DNA from 2 places in the Glutamicibacter sp. 2E12 genome. Region 2 is predicted to be linked to the other one. Evidence: predicted binding sites of a transcription regulator. Region 2 holds the regulator's gene; the other holds the start of a gene.
What was found. The regulator LexA, encoded in region 2, represses DNA repair genes until DNA is damaged. The targets are predictions, from matches to a motif close to TCGAACANNTGTTCGA.
Positions count from the first base shown of each region.

Region 1: a site for LexA is predicted at 2,710-2,725, ahead of ruvA (Holliday junction branch migration protein RuvA). Genes of this name have one in related genera too.

Region 1 covers NZ_CP188297.1:3,410,759-3,415,995, forward strand. Annotated here, with positions in the region: gene ACP3TE_RS16040 (aldo/keto reductase) at 1-490, opposite strand, end outside; gene pdxT (pyridoxal 5'-phosphate synthase glutaminase subunit PdxT) at 650-1,261, shown strand; gene ACP3TE_RS16050 (YebC/PmpR family DNA-binding transcriptional regulator) at 1,265-2,023, shown strand; gene ruvC (crossover junction endodeoxyribonuclease RuvC) at 2,027-2,626, shown strand; gene ruvA (Holliday junction branch migration protein RuvA) at 2,735-3,352, shown strand; gene ruvB (Holliday junction branch migration DNA helicase RuvB) at 3,379-4,428, shown strand; gene yajC (preprotein translocase subunit YajC) at 4,616-5,026, shown strand; gene secD (protein translocase subunit SecD) at 5,087-5,237, shown strand, end outside.
Region 2 covers NZ_CP188297.1:369,977-375,213, forward strand. Annotated here, with positions in the region: gene hisH (imidazole glycerol phosphate synthase subunit HisH) at 1-150, opposite strand, end outside; gene hisB (imidazoleglycerol-phosphate dehydratase HisB) at 151-771, opposite strand; gene ACP3TE_RS01700 (histidinol-phosphate transaminase) at 794-1,900, opposite strand; gene ACP3TE_RS01705 (LysM peptidoglycan-binding domain-containing protein) at 1,982-2,335, opposite strand; gene lexA (transcriptional repressor LexA) at 2,594-3,313, shown strand; gene ACP3TE_RS01715 (glycoside hydrolase family 76 protein) at 3,370-4,449, opposite strand; gene ACP3TE_RS01720 (ATP-dependent DNA helicase) at 4,555-5,237, opposite strand, start outside.

The sequences.
Region 1 (5,237 bases), 830 kb from region 2:
GGATCTGGTTCAGCGCCGGCACGTGCCCCGAATCCAGGACGTTCTGCAGCTGGTAGGGCTTGAAGTTCGAGACTCCCGCAGCCCGGATCTTGCCCTCGTCTACTAGTTTGCCCAGCTCAGTGAAGGCTTCGACATAGGTGTTCTGCTGGGGGTTGGGCCAGTGGATCAAGAACAGATCCACATACCCAAGACCCAAGCGGTCCAGGGAGTTCTCCAATGCCTGGCGCACGCCTTGGGCCGAATGCCATTGCTTGTTGAACTTGGTGGTTACGAAAATTTCATCGCGATGAAGCCGGCTCTGTGCCAGGGCCTTGCCCACGGCGTCCTCATTCTCGTAGTTCTCCGCTGTATCAATGCGGCGGTAGCCCACGTCGAGGGCGGACAGCACCGCTGCGGCCGCCTCGTGTCCACGCATGGGCCACGTGCCCAAACCGATCGAGGGCATGCTCACGCCGCCGGCAAGTTCGAGGGAAGAAATATCAGCAATCATGTCCTTGAACCTACCAAGTTCCGCCACTTGCCGGGAGGCGGCGTCGAAGAATCCGCGACACACCGGGAAACAAAACAGGCGCACGGCGTCTCTGGGTTTAACGTTATTTCGGCGCATTTTTCGTGCTGCCAACCACTGAACACCATGAAGGTTAGAACCATGCCGAAAATAGGCGTCCTCGCTCTGCAAGGGGATTTCCGCGAACATCTGGCCTCTTTGGAACGGCTCGGGCAGCGCACGCACATGGTGCGCACCGTCGTCGATTTGGAGCAGGTTGACGCGCTGGTGATTCCCGGCGGCGAGTCCTCGGTGATTGACCGGCTGTCCCGCAACTACGGGCTAGCTGGTCCCATCAAGGAGCGCATCGCAGCAGGCATGCCAGCCTACGGCTCCTGCGCCGGAATGATCATGCTGGCCGATCGCATCGAGAACCCTGCCATCTCGCGAGATGGCGCGGTACAGCAAAGCTTCGGCGGCATCGACATGACGGTCAAGCGCAACGCGTTCGGGCGCCAGATCGACTCATTCGAGCACCAGCTGGACTTCAACGGGCAAAATCTCGAAGCGGTGTTCATCCGAGCACCGGAAGCCGTGCAAATTGGCCCGGACGTGCAAGTGATCAGCACCGTTCAAGCGGGGACGGATCACGAACAGGGTAGAATTGTTGCAGTACGCCAGGGAAAATTGTTGGCAACCAGCTTTCACCCGGAAGTCACCGGCAGCACCGCTATCCACCAATTTTTCATCAATCTCACGCGAGGAGACGCTTAAAGCATGTCAGGCCACTCCAAATGGGCAACTACCAAGCACAAGAAGGCCGCGATCGACGCCAAGCGCGCCAAGGCCTTCGCAAAATTCATCAAGGGCATTGAAGTTGCCGCCCGTGCCGGCGGCGCCGACATGGCCGGCAACCCGGCACTGGAACTTGCTGTCAGCAAGGCCAAGAAGAACTCCGTGCCGATCAACAACATCGACCGCGCCGTCAAGCGCGGCGCAGGCCTGACCGGCGAGGTCGTCGACTACACCGAGATCATCTATGAAGCACGCGGCCCGCAGGGCTCGGCCCTGCTGATCGAGTGCCTGACCGACAACAAGAACCGTGCAGCCTCCGAGGTGCGCGTGGGCATCACCCGCAACGGCGGCACCATCGCCGACCCGGGTTCGGTCGCCTACCTGTTCAACCGCCAGGGCGTTGTCCGCCTGCCCAAGGGCGAGCTGACCGAAGACGACCTGCTGATGGTCGTGCTGGACGCCGGTGCCGACGAGATCATGGACGAGGACGAGAACTTCGCCATCGTCTGCGACCCTTCGGACCTGCGCGCTGTGGCCGCTGCGCTGGATGAAGCGGACATCGCCTACGAGTCCGACGAAATGGAATTCATTCCATCGATGAAGGTCGACCTGGACGTTGAAGGAGCTCGCAAGTTCCTCAAGCTCTACGACGCGCTGGAAGAACTGGATGATGTCCAGGGCATCTACACCAACGCTGATCTGTCCGACGAGGTTCGCGCCGCGCTGGACGAAGAGCAGTAAGGCTTGGCCTTACGTGTTGTTGGCGTCGATCCCGGCCTGACCCGTTGCGGTCTTGCCGTGGTCGACGTCGCTGCAAACAGGCAAGTTTCGCTGGTCGACGTCACCGTCGCCGGCACCCCTCCGGGCACTCCGCTCGATGCCCGGCTCTTGAAGATCGCCAACGCCATCGACGAATGGCTGGATCTGCATCAGCCCGATGTGCTCGCCTTGGAACGCGTGTTCGCATCGGCGAACGTCTCCACGGTCATCGGCACCGCGCAGGTCACCGGTGTTGTCATCACCGCGGCAGCGCGACGCGGAATACCCGTGGCCCTGCACACGCCGACCGAGGTCAAGGCGGCGGTTACCGGTTCGGGACAGGCCACCAAGGCGGCGATCGGCAAGATGGTTGCCAAGATCTGCCGGCTCGATGAACCGCCTAAGCCTGCCGACGCCGCTGATGCGGTGGCCTTGGCGATTACCCACGGCTGGCGCGGTGCGGCCACCGGCTCGAATGCCTCGGCCTCCGCGGCTAATGCCGGTGGTTCGTCGCAGCTGACCGGTGCGCAGCAGGCGTGGATTGCCGCCGAGGCGTCGGCCAAGCGCCGTGCAGTGCGCCGCTAGCCGGCCAGCACGGCAGCGGCCCCGACCCACCGGGGAACGCGGCGGATCGATATTCGTAGGTATCTTCGATAAACTGGGTTCGATCGAACATATATCCCAAGGAGTGGCATGATCAGCTCATTGACCGGCACCGTGCAGGCGGTAGCCCTGAACACCGCGGTAATTGACGTTAACGGCTTCGGGATGCTGGTCAATGCCACCCCCGGGACGCTGTCCACCCTGCAGGCAGGACGCGAGGCTACGGTATTCACCTCCATGGTGGTCCGCGAGGATTCGATGACCCTCTTCGGCTTCGCCACCGCTGAGGAACGCGATGTCTTCGAGGTCCTGGTTTCCGTATCGGGCATCGGGCCGCGCACAGGCTTGGCCATCTTGGCGGTGCACTCTCCGGAGGAAGTCCGCATCGCGGCGAACACCAAGGACACCGCCGCTTTCACCAAGGTATCGGGCATTGGCCCCAAGGGCGCGAGCCGCATCGTGCTGGAACTGAACGGCAAGCTGATCCCGACTGGCGCGCCAGTGGCCCCGGTTTCCGGCGGCGGCAACGCGAGCGTCTGGGAACCGCAGGTGATCGAGGCGCTGACCGGCCTGGGCTGGAGCGAAAAGGATGCAACCAGCACCCTGAAATCGCTGTCCAAGGCTGATCCAGATGTCGTTGCCACCGGCAACGTCGCAGAAATCTTGCGTGCTGCACTGCGCAGCATGTCCAGCGGAACCCGCGCCTAAGCGGTCTGCGAGAGGATCAACTGATCATGAATGACTCCACCGGGCTCACGAATGCCGGCAGCGAACCCGAGGAACGGGTAATCGAAGCGGCCCTGCGCCCGCGGAACCTCGACGACTTCGTGGGCCAGTCCCGAGTGCGCCAGCAGCTCTCGCTGGTGCTTGAAGCAGCGAAAATCCGCGAACGCACCGCGGACCACGTTCTGCTCTCTGGCCCGCCGGGCCTGGGCAAGACCACCTTGTCGATGATTATCGCCGCCGAGATGAACGCGCCATTGCGCATTTCCTCCGGCCCAGCCATCCAGCATGCCGGTGACTTGGCCGCGATCCTCTCGTCGTTGACCGAAGGCGAGGTGCTGTTCCTCGATGAAATCCACCGCATGTCCCGGCCGGCCGAGGAAATGCTCTACATGGCCATGGAAGACTTCCGCGTAGATATCATCGTCGGAAAGGGCGCCGGCGCCACGGCCATTCCGCTGGAGCTTCCGCCCTTCACCCTCGTTGGCGCAACCACGCGCGCCGGACTATTGCCCGGCCCGTTGCGTGACCGCTTCGGCTTCACCGGCCATCTGGAGTTCTACGCGGTCAAGGAGCTTGAACTGGTTTTGCGCCGTTCGGCCATGATGCTTGATCTGAGCGTCACTTCGGCCGCGTTCACCGAGATCGCCGGACGCTCCCGCGGTACGCCCCGTATCGCCAACCGCCTGCTGCGCCGCGTGCGTGACTGGGCGCTGGTGCATAAGCTCGAAGAGATCGATGCCCAAGCGGCCGAGGCCGCCTTGGACATGTACGAGGTCGATGCACGTGGCCTTGATCGCCTGGACCGGGGTGTGCTCGAAGCCTTATGCACCAAATTCGGCGGGGGACCGGTGGGGCTATCGACCCTGGCCATCGCCGTGGGTGAAGAAACCGAAACCGTCGAGACCGTCGCAGAGCCATACCTGGTGCGCGAAGGGCTGATGGGCCGGACCCCGCGCGGTCGTATTGCCATGCCCGGAGCCTGGGCGCATTTGGGCTTGGCGATGCCAAAGGATGCGATCTTCGCCAGTGCGCAAAGCTATGAAAACGATGAGGATTAGGCAAGCATTACTTCACTGCCCGCGTAAATGGTCTGCCGGTTCACCGTGACGCATTAGACTAAAGACGCCCGACCTATGCCCGTTTCGGGGCGAGGTGGGGCGTCTTTGCTGTATTACGCCAGAAATAGCCGCAACAGCATCCCAGAACTTCAGATCAAATCGCAACAATTCGTTAGCAGGTAAATACGTGAATCCCCTCGTAATCGCTCAGGCCGCTGGTGGCGGCTTCAACCCTTCGCTGATCCTGATGGTCGCGCTGTTCGCAGTGCTGATCTTCATGATGTTCCGTGGCCGCAAGAAGCAGTCCGCCCAGCAGGAGAAGCTGAAGAACAACACCGTGCCAGGCGCCAAAGTGATGACCAACTCGGGTATCTTCGGCACCGTCGTCGGCGTTGACGCAGAGGATCGCGTCCAGGTCGAGGTCGCACCGGGCGTAGTGCTGAACCTGCACCGTCAGGCCATTGCCACCTTCCTGGACAAGGATGCAGCAACCCCGGCCGTGGCCGACGGCGCAGCAGAATCCACCAGCACCACCGAAACCCCGGAAGAGTCCCTGCGTCGCCTGAACGATGAGGGCAAGGACGAGCGCAACGCCTAAGTCCCGGGCAGCATAGCGGTGGCCTGAAGGCCAAGCCACTCAAACGAGAAAGCACAATAGATGTCATCAATCAGACCTGTTAAGCAGGCGCGCAAAGCGTTGCTGTGGTTGCTGATCGTCTTCATCATCGCAGCCGGCGTGTTGGTGGGTGGTGCGGCGAACGGTAAAACCGGATGGGGACCGAAGCTCGCCCTCGACCTCGAAGGCGGCA
Region 2 (5,237 bases):
AACACCGGGGACTACCAGGCCGTCGGCGGCCACGATCTTCTTCGGATCTGCGGTCAGTTCCACTTCGGCGCCGGCGGCTTCCAAAGCGCGCACAGCGGAGCGGACGTTGCCGGAACCATAATCCAGGACAACTACTGTTTTCTTTTCCACTTACAGTGCACCCTTCGTGGATGGGATCTTGTCGCCCATGCGCTCATCGCGCTCTACCGCTTCGCGCAATGCGCGCGCGAAGGACTTGAACTGCGCTTCAACGATGTGGTGCGGGTCGCGACCCGAGAGCACCTCGATGTGAGCACAGATCTGTGCGTGGAAAGTGATGGCTTCGAAGACGTGACGGGTCATCGAACCGGTGAAGTGACCACCGATCAGGTGGTATTCCTGGCCCGCAGGCTCGCCGGAGTGCACGAGGTATGGCCGGCCCGACACATCGACTACCGAACGGGACAGGGCTTCGTCCAGTGGAGCGTAGGAGGTGCCGAAGCGGCGGATGCCGGCCTTGTTGCCCAGTGCCACGCGCAGTACTTCGCCAATGGTGATCGCGGTGTCCTCGACGGTGTGGTGAACGTCGATGTGGGTATCGCCGGTTGCACGCACGGTGAGATCGATGAGCGAATGCTTGGATAGCGCAGTCAGCATGTGGTCGTAGAACGGCACCGAGGTGCTGATCTCAGAGACACCGGTGCCATCGAGGTCCAGTTCAACGAATACGGACGATTCGCTGGTCACGCGTTCCATGCGGGCGCGACGTGCGCCAATCAATTCGGCAGACATGTCTTCCTTCGCTTGTCTTTGATTACTTCTGCGAGCCGAGCAGTTCGGCAAGTCGTTCCAAGAAGGCTGTGGTTTCCGATTCGGTTCCTGCCGTAACACGCAAGGTTCCCGGGATTCCATTGTCGCGGATGATGATGCCGGCTTCCAACAGGCCTTCCCAAATCTTGCGGGGGTCTTCGACGCCACCGAAGAAGACGAAGTTGGAGTCGGAGACCGATGGCTTGAGGCCAAGTTCCTTCAGGCGCGCGACGATGCGGTCCCGCTGGGACTTGATGTCCTCGACCTGGGCCAACAGCAACTCGATGTTCTTCAAGGCCGCGATGGCGGTTGCCTGGGTCACTGCCGACAGGTGGTATGGCAGTCGCACCAAGCGGATGGCATCGGTGACTTCTGGCGCAGCGGCCAGGTAGCCTACGCGCGCACCGGCCAGGCCGAAAGCCTTGGACATGGTGCGCGAGACAATCAGCCGCTGGCGGCCTTCGAGCAGGCTCAGCGCCGAGGTGGTGCTGGCCAAGGAGAACTCGGCGTACGCCTCATCCACGATCACTATGCCGTTATGCTCGCTCATGGCTTCATATACCGCGGTGATGACGTCCAGGCCAAGGGCCGTGCCGGTGGGGTTATTCGGAGAGCAGAGGAAAACGATGTTCGGCTTGTGCTCGCGAACCTGTGCGGCTGCGGAATCGGCGGACAACGTGAAATCTGCGGCGCGTTCACCGGCGATATATTTCGTGTCAGTACCACTGGCAAGCAGCGGGTACATGGAGTAGGTAGGGCCGAAGCTCATCACGGCACGGCCGGGGCCGCCAAAGGCTTGCAGGATTTGCTGCAGGATTTCATTGGAACCGTTAGCGGCCCAGATATTGTCCTTTGTGAGCGAGTGGCCGAGGTAATCGGCTAGGAGTTCGCGAAGCTCGGTGAACTCGCGGTCCGGATACCGGTTCAACGTTGCCGCCGCCTTGGCCACCTCTTGTGCAATGGCATCGACGACTGTCGGTGGCAACGGATGGGTGTTCTCGTTGACGTTCAGCTGGATGGGCACGTCAATTTGTGGTGCGCCATAAGGGGATAGCCCGCGGAGATTCTCACGCAAGGGCAGCTGACTCAAAAGTTCACTGCGGTCATTCACGCATCAAGTCTACGTGCGCAGCGCGCCTGCCGGTGAATCCGCTACGGCCACAGGTAACAAACTCGAAGCAGGCTGGGGAAGCTAGCCGGCAAGGACCGGAATCGAGAGGGTTTCGCCGACCTGGATTTCGCTGCCGGTCAGGGCATTGAGTTCGGCGATGTGGCCCACTGCCGAGGTCACGTCGTAACCGGTGGCGTAATCCCGGGCCAGGCTCCACAGCGTATCCCCTGGAATAACGGTGACATCAACGGTTCCGACTCCAACAGGAGTATCGGCTGCGGCATGCGCGTCAGAGGCAAACATGGAGATGAAGAAAGCTGCGGCGATGGTGAGTGCGAAAATGGGCATACCCACAAGCACGGCCCATCCGCGACGGTTGATGCGGATCTTCAGTGGTGCCTGGGTCTGATTTGAGTCAAGTGCGACGGTTGCCATGACTTTGTCTCCTCAAGAAATTCAAGTGATGCGAATTTGTATTCGAAAGCGTAGGTTCGAAAACTTGTTCGAACCTCGTATATCTGTTCTAACAGAGGTTTGCGGAACTTGTCCAGAAGTTTTCGAACAAATCTTTGAAAGAAGCTCGCTTATCTACTAAGATTTCGAAGTAGACGAGCAATGAAAACATCTCACCATCTAGCGCCGACAGTTTGGACTTACGAACTTTCGAATGATTGCTAGGGAAGGCAAAATCTCATGTCAGCTTCACAACGCACTCCCCGATCGAATGCACGTTCGCTGACGATTCGCCAAAAGAAGATCCTGGAGACGATCCAGCGGTCAATCGGCAAGAACGGTTATCCACCATCGATGCGTGAGATTGGTGACGCAGTGGGGCTCAAGAGCCTTTCGAGCGTCACCCACCAGCTGAGCCAGCTGGAAAAGCTCGGTTATATCCGTCGAGATCCACGCCGTCCGCGCGCAATGGAAATCCTGCTGCCTCTGCAGCTGGCCGAAGACGCCGAGAAGGCCGAAGTTTCGAAGCCGGTCGAGCCAGATGCCAGCGAAGACGCCAAGATCATTGAATTGAGCACTTCCGCTGACACCACCATGGTTCCCCTGGTTGGCCGTATCGCTGCCGGCGGTCCGATCCTTGCCGAACAGTCCGTCGAAGATGTTTTCTCGTTGCCTCGTCAGCTCGTAGGCCACGGCGAACTGTTCATGCTCAAGGTTTCCGGCGATTCAATGGTTGACGCTGCGATTTGCGATGGCGACTGGGTAGTTGTCCGCCGCCAGCAGACGGCGGACAACGGCGACATCGTAGCTGCCCTGCTCGATGAAGAAGCCACGGTAAAGACTTTCCGGCAGCGTGACGGGCACACCTGGCTGCTTCCGCAGAACTCGCGCTACGAACCAATTTTGGGTGATGCCGCAACGATCATGGGACGCGTCGTCTCGGTGATGCGCTCGCTCTAGAATACGTACGGTCATTGCGCTGGTGCTTGGCACCAGCGCAATTCTCGTTTAACCCGCTATTGGCCGGCGTTCAACTCGAATTGAGCGGCCGCCGAGAAGATCATCCAGCGTTGGATTGCCGCCGAAAGCCGGCGTGGCTCCTGGTCAGCCAGATGGCGCGCCGTTGCCATGATCAGCCTCCTGGCCTGCTCCCGGCTCCGGGCTTCCAAGCGGACATCATTACCGGCGAGGGCCAGATATCGGCAGAGTATCCCCGCGAACAGGTTGCCGTCTCCCCCGCTGTTGAACGAGAGGACCCCGGCAGCAGTTGACAGCGATTTCGTGGTGGCATCGATCAGTACTTGAGCGTGAGCCAGATCAGCAGGCTCGCCAAGCTCAAGCAATGCCCCGAGCACCAGGCCCTGGTTATAGGTGTAGACCGCTGGTTCCACGGCGTGTCCCTGCGTGGTCAACCGAAGTCCGTCCAGATACAGTCCTCGCTCCACGCTGAACAGATTCTTTTCCAGCCACTGGAGAAGCTCTCGCGCGGTCTCTTTCTCCCCGGTACGGGCAAAGAACAGTGCCGCCGGCGCGTTGGCTGGCGTGTTCTTGAAATCCCGCTTTCTGGACCAGTACAGGCCGCCGTCCAGCACCCCATCCATGCCGGCATGGAGCTGCCGTCCCAGCGTCCGAACTGCCGCCTCGGCAGGACGGCTCCTGTGTCCCGTCACCAGCTGCGTGAACTCTGACAGGCGGCCGCTGGCCAGGGCAAGCCAAGCCATGTCGTCGAAGAAGTAGTTGGGCAAGATCCCGAAGTTTCGAATTCGAATGCCGCGCAATAGGCCGTTGGCCCGGGCAAGCGCTTCGCGCGCCCGGTGTTCGTTGCCTTCGTCCCAGTACGATCGGCCCTCATCGATGATGGCATCCAGATAGTGCGCCTGCCACCAATAGTTCCACTCCGCAAGCGGGTGCGCGAAACCATTGAGATTGCTGAGCATGCTTCCGTCGCGCAACCGATGCGCTCTGCTGTAGCTCTGTCCAATCCACGTTCCGGGCAACCCCATGAGGCGATGCCCGAACCGCTGGTGGGTGTCGATCGCGGCTTGGTGCGCCAATTCCTGCATGGACTCCATGGTGCCTTCCGATTCGAGCTTCATCAGTTCTTGTCACAGACCTTAGTGCATCCGGAAGCATCATGCTGGTACCGGTTAAAGAACTTGAGCTGTCCCGAAGGACAGCTCAAGTTCATATTCTGGCCGCGGCTATTTCCCGCCCGGGTTCAATCGCTTGAGAACACCAGTGATGACCTTCTTATCGACAGTCGGCCACATCGGCGGCAGGGTAGCTTTCAAGAAGCTGCCGTACCGCGCCGTGGCCATGCGCGAATCAAGGATCGCCACAACGCCCTTATCCCCGACCGAACGAATCAAGCGCCCAGCACCCTGGGCCAGGCGAATCGCCGCATGGGTGGCGGCAACCTGCATGAAGCCATTTCCGCCATGCTTGGCCACGTCCTCGGAACGGGCCTTGGAGATAGGATCATCCGGGCGCGGGAAAGGAATCTTGTCGATGATGACCAGCCGGCAAGAATCGCCTGGCACGTCCACGCCCTGCCACAAGGTCATGGTTCCAAACAGGCAGGTGTCGCGTTCGCTGCTGAACTGTTCGACCAGCGACTTCATGCTGGCTTCACCCTGGCACAAGATTTCCACGTCCAGGCGCTCGCGCAAGATGCTTGCCGCTTCCTCGGCGGAACGCTTGGAAGTGAACAGCGCCAAGGCGCCGCCACCGGAGGCCTTGATGAGATCTTCGATCTCATCCAGCGTCTCCGCCGCCAGTTGGCGTCCTGGCTTGGGCAGGTGCTTGGCCACGTAGAGGATGCCCTGCTTGGGGTAATCGAAAGGGCTGCCAACATCTACGCCGGTCCATGATGGAGCGCCGGCGC